Regions from separate parts of the Catenovulum adriaticum genome, predicted to be linked through region 1. Evidence: predicted binding sites of a transcription regulator. Region 1 holds the regulator's gene; the other holds the start of a gene.
The links. The regulator FliA, encoded in region 1, starts transcription of late flagellar genes. The targets are predictions, from matches to a motif close to CTAAAGNTNNNNNNNNNNNNGCCGATA.

Region 1 (4,648 bases):
AAGAGCTTTCCAGCGGTTTGGATGAGTTACCTGTCATAACATTGGCGCCAGAGTTGGAGCAAATTTTGCATCAGTCAATGCAAGCTGGTGGTTCAGAGGGTGGTGGTATAGAACCTGGGTTAGCTGAGCGAATACAAACCGCGCTATCTCAGGCATCAGAGCAACAAGAAATGAACGGTGAACCTGCGGTTTTATTAACCTCTGGGATATTACGTTCAGTGTTGGCTCGCTTTACCAAACACACAGTAACTGGATTACATGTATTGTCTTATCAAGAAATTCCGGATGATAAACAAATTCGGATTGTGAATTCGATAGGTCAGTAGTGTCAAAATTTTGTCTGGATAGGTCATTTGCCTGTTCTTTGGAGGAAAGATGAAAATTAAACGTTTTGTTGCAAAAGATATCAGAGCGGCAATGCAAGAAATAAAAGCTTGCTTAGGCCCCGAAGCTATTATTATGTCTAATACAAAAGTAGCCGAGGGCGTTGAAGTTGTTGCTGCAGTAGATGAACAGCCTCAGCCTAAAGTTGAACAACCGGCTAAAGCTGCGACAAAACCTACTTCAAGACAAGCGGCATACAGACGCCATAATCAGCCAGAAGATTCTGCTATTTCGGCTGAAGAAGATGTGCAAGTATCCGATAGCTTACAATCATTATTAATGCGTCAGGCCACGCCTGAATTTAAAAATCAGTATGCAAATAAGCAACATGCTGCTGCTCGAGCAAAAAAAATAGCTCAAGCAGTAGAGCAAACGCAGCTCGATAATCATGAATCTATTAACGATTGGTCGTTAAATCATCAAACAACACAAAGTTTAAGCAATCAAACACAACAAAGCACATCAAATACTGGGCAAACGACAGAACGCGAGCTACAATCGATTAAATCAGAAATGGCGGAACTTAAGCATTTATTAAAGCATCAAGTGTCTGGATTAATGTGGCAAGAAATGGCGAGAAGCGAGCCAACCCGAGCTTATATTGTTGACCGTTTAACTCGAATGGGTATAGCAGCGCAAGTTGCTGAACAAGTTGCTAGCTTTATGCCTGAAGGGATTGAAGACCATCAGGCATGGGATAGCGCGCTTGAATTATTAAGTGGGCAAATCAATGTGACTAATAACGACATTATGCGTCGTGGTGGTGTGGTTGCATTATTAGGACCAACTGGCGTTGGAAAAACAACGACGGTAGCTAAACTTGCTGCTCATTTTGCTAAAAAACATGGCGCAGACTCAGTTGCCTTGGTGACAACAGACAGTTATCGTATTGGTGCTCATGAGCAATTACAAACGTATGCTCGGATTATTGGTTGTCCATGTAAAGTGGTTCGCCATGAAGATGAATTAGCCGACACTTTGCATCAATTAAGAAACCGAAAATTAATCTTAATTGATACTGCAGGGGTAGGCCAAAGAGATGTTCGTTTAGCTGAACAACTTGATAGTTTAATGCGATCAACTCAAATTAAAATTAGAAATTATTTAGTATTGCAAGCAACGTCGCAGCAAAGTGTCTTAATGGAAACCGTGCAACAGTTTAAGCGTACTAACTTAACTGGTTGTATTTTCACCAAATTAGATGAATGCATGAGTTTGGGAGAAATTATTAGTGTTGCCATTCAAAATGCGTTGCCAATAGGGTATCTTACGGATGGTCAGCGAGTGCCGGAAGATATTAAAGCTGCAACTGCGCAATATTTAATCGACCAGGCTGCCGGTTATATGGATGAAAATGAATTTTCTCATCCTCACTGGTTTACAGATAGCTCAAGACAACCTATATATAAATAAATTTATGATATTAAATAACCAGTTAGGTGATCAAGCAAGTGGCCTTCGAACAATGAAACAAAGCGCGAATGAAAGAATTAAAGTAATTGCGGTCACCGGCGGAAAAGGCGGTGTTGGTAAAAGCAATGTGTCTTTAAACATGGCGGTTTCGATGGCTCAGCAAGGTAAACGCGTTTTAGTTTTTGATGCGGATTTAGGTTTGGCCAATGTGGATGTTATGTTGGGCTTGCGAGTTGAAAAAAACTTATCTCACTTGTTAGCTGGTGAATGTGAACTTGACGATATTTTAATTACCGGCCCACAAGGCATTAAAATTGTGCCAGCCACTTCAGGTACGCGTAATATGGTTGAACTATCGACTCAAGAGCATGCTGGTTTAATTCGTTCATTTAGTGAGCTTAAACAAGAGTTTGACGTATTAATCGTCGATACTGCAGCTGGCATTTCAGACATGGTGCTTAGTTTTTCACGCGCAGCGCAAGATGTCATGGTAGTGGTATGTGATGAACCTTCATCCATTACCGATGCTTATGCATTGATTAAAGTATTGAATCGTGATTACAATGTTTTTCGTTTTAAAATTGTGGCTAACATGGTTCGCTCTATGCGTGAAGGGCAGGAATTATTCGCGAAGTTGTCTAAAGTGTCCGATCGGTTTTTGGATGTTGCATTGGATTTAGTGGCTATTATTCCATTTGATGAAAATGTTCGTAAATCTGTTCGTCGACAAAAAACGATTGTCGAAGCATTTCCTAAATCGCCCGCATCTATGGCGTTTAAAACCTTAGCTTCTCGAGCCGGAAAATGGCCAACCCCTGAAAGCGCAACAGGTCATTTAGAATTTTTTATTGAACAATTGGTCTCTCCGGGAGTGTAGTCTGTTGTGAATAAAGTGGCTGCTTATCAATCTGTTAATCAAAAACAAGCATTTGTAGAGCTGCATGCTGGCCTAGTTAAACGTATTGCTCATCATATGATGGCAAGGTTACCTGCAAGCGTTCAAGTAGATGATTTAATTCAAGCTGGTATGATAGGCCTGCTTGAAGCGTCAAAGAATTTTGATGGTAGCAAAGGCGCAAGTTTTGAGACGTTTGCTGGAATTCGGATTCGAGGCGCCATGTTAGACGAAATTCGCCGTGGCGATTGGGTGCCGCGTTCAGTCCACAAAAATAGCCGACTTATCGCGAAAGCGATTAATGATGTTGAAAATGAAACTGGGCGTGATGCGCGTGATATTGAAGTTGCTGAAAAATTAGAGTTAAGCATTAATGACTACCATCATATTTTAAATGATGTAAATAGTGGTAAGATTATAGGAATAGAAGATCTTGGTGTTACTGAAGATGTGATTGGTAGCTCTGATGATAAACATCAAGATGAACCATTTGAAGATATTGCTCACGGTGCGTTTCAGAGCGAATTAGTTAAAGCGATAGAAACACTACCAGAAAGAGAAGCATTAGTGCTCTCTTTATATTATGATGAAGAATTGAATTTAAAAGAAATTGGTGCCGTTATTGATGTGAGTGAATCTCGAGTGAGTCAAATTCATAGTCAAGCAATGCACAGATTAAAAGCAAAATTAAATAGCTGGCAACAGATATAAAAATTATTATTAATCCATGAGATAATCTCAGAGGCGGAGGAAGCTTTGGATACAAATATGAAAGTTTTGGTTGTAGATGATTTTTCAACCATGAGGCGTATTATTAAAAACTTGCTGAGAGATTTAGGGTTCACTAATGTCTCTGAAGCGGATGATGGCGCCACGGCATTGCCAATGTTACAAAATGGCGATTTTGAATTTGTGGTGACTGATTGGAATATGCCAGGTATGCAAGGCATTGATTTATTAAAAGCAATTCGAGCGGATGAGCGGTTAAAAAATATTCCGGTTTTAATGGTGACTGCTGAAGCGAAAAAAGAACAAATTATTGCAGCAGCCCAAGCGGGTGTAAATGGTTATATTGTTAAACCTTTTACCGCTGCAACCCTAAAGGAAAAGTTAGACAAGGTTTTTGAGCGTTTAGCTTAATTAGGTATCAGGAGAACACCATTGTTACCTAATGAACCGTTAATTAGCCTTGAAGACGCAAAACAGTTAGTTAGTTTGCTTGAGCGGGGTGAAAACCAAGCCGCTAATGACATTTTGCAAAAAGTGACACAAGCAACGTCTGAAGAGCTGTTTGCTCAAGTTGGTAAATTAACTCGACAATTACATGATTCTTTGGGCAGCTTCCAATTAGATATGCGCATTGCTGATTTGGCTAATGAAGATATTCCTGATGCCCAAACCCGGCTTGCCTATGTAATGGATATGACCGAAAAAGCAGCAAATCAAACAATGGATGCTGTTGATGCTTGTTTACCAATCGCCTCTGATTTAAATAAGAATATTCAAGAAATTATCCCAACTTGGGATAAATTAATGAATCGTCAAATTGAGTTGAGCGAATTTAAGAGTCTATGTTACAGCGTTAATCATATACTGCACCAGTCTGAGAAAGATTCCCAAAGCCTACAAACTCAACTTAACGAAGTTTTAATGGCGCAAGGCTTTCAGGATTTAACCGGACAAGTAATACGCAGAGTTATTGAATTGGTTAAAGAAGTTGAAGATAACTTGATTCACTTATTAACCGTATTTGGCACACCACAACAAGAACAACAATCACAACCAGCCGAACCAACGACAATAAATAAAGGCGCTGAAGGCCCAATTATCGATGCAGAAGAAAGAACTGATGCCGTGGCGAGCCAAGATGAAGTTGATGATTTGTTATCCAGTTTAGGTTTTTAATAGGGGACGAGTTCCATGAGCTTTGATGTAGATGAAGATATACTGCAAGAT
Region 2 (4,648 bases), 1.2 Mb from region 1:
ATTTATAAAAAATTCAACTTTTTAGTTAAAGGCTCAAAAATAAGGGTTAAGCTAAACCTCGCTTAACCCTTATGGAGTGAGTATGGCTCACCCGCTTGGCCTATTAACCCGTCGCACTACCTCCTGGCTTATCCCCAAACGGGTGGAAGCAGAACTTAAGCTAGCTAAATCCTTAACCTAATAGCGATAAAGCCGCTTGAGGTCGCTGATTCGCCTGGCTTAATACAGTTGTACTTGCCTGTTGAATAATTTGATTTCGGGTTAACTCTGCAGTTTCAGTCGCAAAATCTGTATCTTTAATTTGTGAACGTGCACCTGATACATTTTCAATGATATTGCTTAAGTTACGAATCGTTGATTGAAAACGATTTTGCAACGCACCCAAATCGGCACGAGCGCCACCAATGGTTGAAATCGCACTATCAATGGCTGTTAAAGTGGCAGACGCCAAATCAGCTGTGCTGACATCAAAGTTTGCACCACCTAAACCTGACGCACCAAAACCGTCGCCTTCTAAATTAACAGAAATGGTTTGACCACCATTGGCACCGACCAAAAATTTAGCTGAATAACCACCAGTTAATAAATCAACCCCAGCAAATTGAGTAGTTGTACCAATTCGGCTGATTTCGGTTTTAAGCGCACTGACTTCTTTTTGCAGTGCAGTACGGTCTGCTGAGGTATTAATACCATTTTGCGATTGTACTGCAAGCTGACGAATACGCTGCAAAGAGGTGGTAATTTCTTGCATCGCGCCTTCAGCGGTTTGCGTTAATGAAATTGCATCGTTTGCGTTACGTACTGCTTGGTTTAAACCTTGAATTTGCGTAGTCATACGATCAGTAATTTGAAGACCGGCTGCATCATCTGATGCACGGTTAATTCTAAAACCTGATGATAAACGCTCAAACGAGGTATTTAATGCATTGCCTGAGTTTGATAACTGACGCTGTGCATTTAATGAAGATACATTAGTATTTACGAACATACCCATAATACTCACTCCTAAAATTAGAATGTTCTTTTATCAATTAATAGGCCACTTAATGCCTAATTAAGACAAAAGCCACAAAATTTAAAATATGTGTCATTGTCTATTTCTATATCGACCAAAAGTTAAACAACTTTAGAAATTAATTTAATAATAATTGGCTAAATAATAAAAGTTAATTAAAACAAATAGAAAACTAAGTGAAAAATAAAAACAGAACAATGTTTTAAACATATAAAACATTTAAAATGCAGGGTAGGTGTTATAAACACTAGCTGATCAGCAAGATATGAAGTGAGCAGTAAACAAAATACAACTATTTATCCGTTTATTTGATTCTGCTGGTTATAGGCGGGTTGCCTAACTTTTTTTAAATTTAACCTTGTCCTTCTTCTTTAATTAGCTGGTTTCAAATAACAAGCTTTCACTTTTATTTACACATATGCTTGGCACAATAAAAACGAACAGCCGTGCTTCTTAATTAGCCCAACCTAAATTCACGTAATAACTCATTAAAACTCAATGTAACGAAAACAGCCGGAGCAAAATGCTCCGGCAAATCGCAACACCAGTCAGGAGAGTGCTTACGAGACAGTTAAGTCAACCGCCAATAACCAAAACCGATTAATAACGATTGACTAAAATAAACGACTAAAACGCGATTTCACTTAAAATAATCATTCTTACTCAAAGAGTCTTCAATGTTTTAATTAAGCAATAAAGGCTTTAGCTTAAAATTAGGTTAGATAGCTTTATCTAACCTTTAATCTATCCATCTTTAACCTAATAAAGATAAAGCCGCTTGTGGACGTTGATTCGCCTGACTTAATACGGTTGTACTCGCCTGTTGTAAAATTTGGTTTTTTGTCAAAGTCGCTGTTTCTGTCGCAAAGTCTGTATCTTTAATTTGCGAACGGGCTGCTGAGACATTTTCAATAACGTTGCTTAAGTTACGAATCGTTGATTGAAAACGATTTTGAAGCGCACCTAAGTCTGCACGTGCCGCACCGATAGTTGAAATCGCTGCATCTATTTTGCTCAGCGCTGCCGAAGCCAGTTGTTCACTTGCAACTGATAAGTCTCCACCGACTAAGCTTGAAGCACCAAAGCTGCCACCCGCTGCTCGTGATAAGTTGACTGAAATCGTTTGGCCGCCATTGGCACCCACTAAGAATTTTGCTGAATAATCGCCTTGCAATAAATCAACCCCGGCAAATTGTGTGGTTGTCGCAATTCGGCTAATTTCAGTTTTTAACGCACTCACTTCTTTTTGTAGTGCGGTTCTGTCTGCTGAGGTATTAATACCATTTTGTGATTGAATCGCTAATTGACGAATTCGTTGCAATGAAGTCGTAATTTCTTGCATTGCACCTTCAGCTGTTTGCGTTAATGAAATGGCATCATTTGCGTTTCTAACCGCTTGGTTTAAACCTTGTACCTGTGTGGTCATTCGGTCTGTGATTTGCAAACCTGCCGCATCATCTGAGGCTCGGTTAATTCTAAAACCTGATGATAAACGTTCAAACGCTGTGTCTAACGCGTTACCTGAACCTGTTAATTGACGTTGCGCATTTAATGATGAAACATTTGTATTGACGAACATACCCATTTTACACTCTCCTGAACTTTTTTCGTTGCTTTGTTTTTTGCAGCTTTGCTGCTTGGTTATTGGCTTATTTATCTGATTTAATCATCTAAATAAACGCTACCTTGTTTTTATTATTATCATCCGCTGACAATTAGGTTATCGGAGTGCAAAGTCGCTTCTTTAATAAAAAAGTGAAAATAAAGGACAAAAAAATCGCTAAAGTTTTTTATTTATCGGTCGAGTAAGGCGAGGAAATAACAATAAAGAAGAAATCTAACTATTTGAAAATTAAGATTAAAAAAAAGAAAAAGCCAATAATCAATGATTATTGGCTTTTTATGAAATTTAGCAAAAACATTTTAAATAAAGTGAGATTAATCAGCTTATTTATAAAATAAATCGAGATAAATCTTCATCATCGACAGCATCATCTAAATGCTTTTTAACAAATTCAGCATCAATTGAGTATGCTTCGCCGCTTTTTTCTGAAGCATCATATGAAATTTCTTCCATTAGCTTTTCCATCACGGTATGAAGTCGACGAGCCCCAATATTTTCGGTTTTCTCGTTTACTTTCCACGCAGCATTAGCAATGCATTCAATGCCGTCTTGGGTAAAATCAACATTAACGCCTTCTGTTGCTAACAAGGCTTTATATTGCTCAGTTAATGATGCTTTAGGCTCTGTTAAGATTCTGACAAAATCGCCCGATGACAACGCACCCAGCTCAACGCGAATAGGTAAGCGCCCCTGCAGTTCAGGAATGAGATCTGACGGTTTAGCCATTTGGAATGCACCAGAGGCTATAAACAAAATATGATCAGTTTTAACCATGCCATGTTTAGTTGAAACCGTTGAGCCTTCAACTAACGGTAATAAATCGCGCTGCACACCTTCTCTTGAAACATCTGGGCCATTGCCTTCACCGCGCTTACAAATCTTATCAACTTCATCAATAAACACTATGCCATTTTGTTCAAGGTTTTCGATGGCCTCTTCTTTTAACTCTTCTTGATTAACTAAACGTGCGGCCTCTTCTTCGATCAGCAATTTAAAAGCCTCTCTTACTTTTAATTTACGTGTCTTTTTAGTATCACCCGATAAGTTTTGGAACATACCTTGCAGTTGATTGGTCATTTCCTCCATACCAGGAGGCGCCATTATTTCAACACCCACTTGAGGCGCAGACACATCAATCTCAATCTCTTTATCGTCTAATTCGCCCTGACGCAGCTTTTTTCTGAAAACTTGGCGGGTTGAACTTGAGCTTTCCTGTGCTGGTGCTTCTTCGCCATACATAGGTTTAGGCTTTGGCAATAAGGCGTCTAAAATACGCTCTTCGGCCGCTTCTTCAGCTCGGTATTTCACTTTTTGAGTCGCTTGTTCACGAGTCATTTTAACCGCGATGTCAGCTAAATCACGAATGATCGTTTCAACCTCTTTACCTACGTAACCCACTTCAGTAAATTTTGTGGCTTCAACTTTAATAAAAGGCGCGTTAGCGAGTTTAGCTAAACGACGTGCAATTTCAGTTTTACCGACACCCGTTGGACCTATCATTAAAATATTTTTAGGCGTAACTTCTTGACGCAACTCTTCTTCAAGCTGCATTCTGCGCCAGCGGTTTCTTAAAGCGATCGCAACTGCTTTTTTAGCATTGTCTTGACCAATTATGTGACGATTCAGCTCATGAACAATTTCTTTTGGGGTCATCTCAGACATAATTGGCTCCTACTTTTTAGCTTCAGTTTTAGTTGAGTCATTCGCATTTAACACTTCAATGGTTTGATTTTGATTAGTGTAAACACAAATATCACCTGCAATTTTCAGGCTTTTCTCTACGATTGAGCGCGCATCAAGCTCTGTATTTTCTAACATAGCAGTCGCAGCAGCCTGAGCAAATGAGCCACCCGAACCAATTGCAATTAAATCTTGCTCTGGTTGTATGACATCACCGTTACCAGTAATAATAAGTGAGGCTGTTTCATCAGCTACCGCCAATAAGGCTTCTAAACGGCGTAGCGCTCTATCGGTTCGCCAATCTTTTGCAAGTTCAACCGCGGCTTTGG

Region 2: OLW01_RS09740 (flagellin N-terminal helical domain-containing protein) is a predicted target of FliA. The motif match lies at 2,737-2,763, and genes of this name have one in related genera.

The regions. Positions count from the first base shown of each region.
Region 1 is NZ_CP109965.1:1,022,518-1,027,165, forward strand. It holds gene flhA (flagellar biosynthesis protein FlhA) at 1-326, shown strand, start outside; gene flhF (flagellar biosynthesis GTPase FlhF) at 376-1,797, shown strand; gene OLW01_RS04615 (MinD/ParA family protein) at 1,802-2,674, shown strand; gene OLW01_RS04620 (RNA polymerase sigma factor FliA) at 2,681-3,403, shown strand; gene cheY (chemotaxis response regulator CheY) at 3,449-3,832, shown strand; gene OLW01_RS04630 (protein phosphatase CheZ) at 3,854-4,597, shown strand; gene OLW01_RS04635 (chemotaxis protein CheA) at 4,613-4,648, shown strand, end outside.
Region 2 is NZ_CP109965.1:2,242,395-2,247,042, forward strand. It holds gene OLW01_RS09735 (flagellin N-terminal helical domain-containing protein) at 173-994, opposite strand; gene OLW01_RS09740 (flagellin N-terminal helical domain-containing protein) at 1,770-2,600, opposite strand; gene hslU (ATP-dependent protease ATPase subunit HslU) at 2,967-4,301, opposite strand; gene hslV (ATP-dependent protease subunit HslV) at 4,311-4,648, opposite strand, start outside.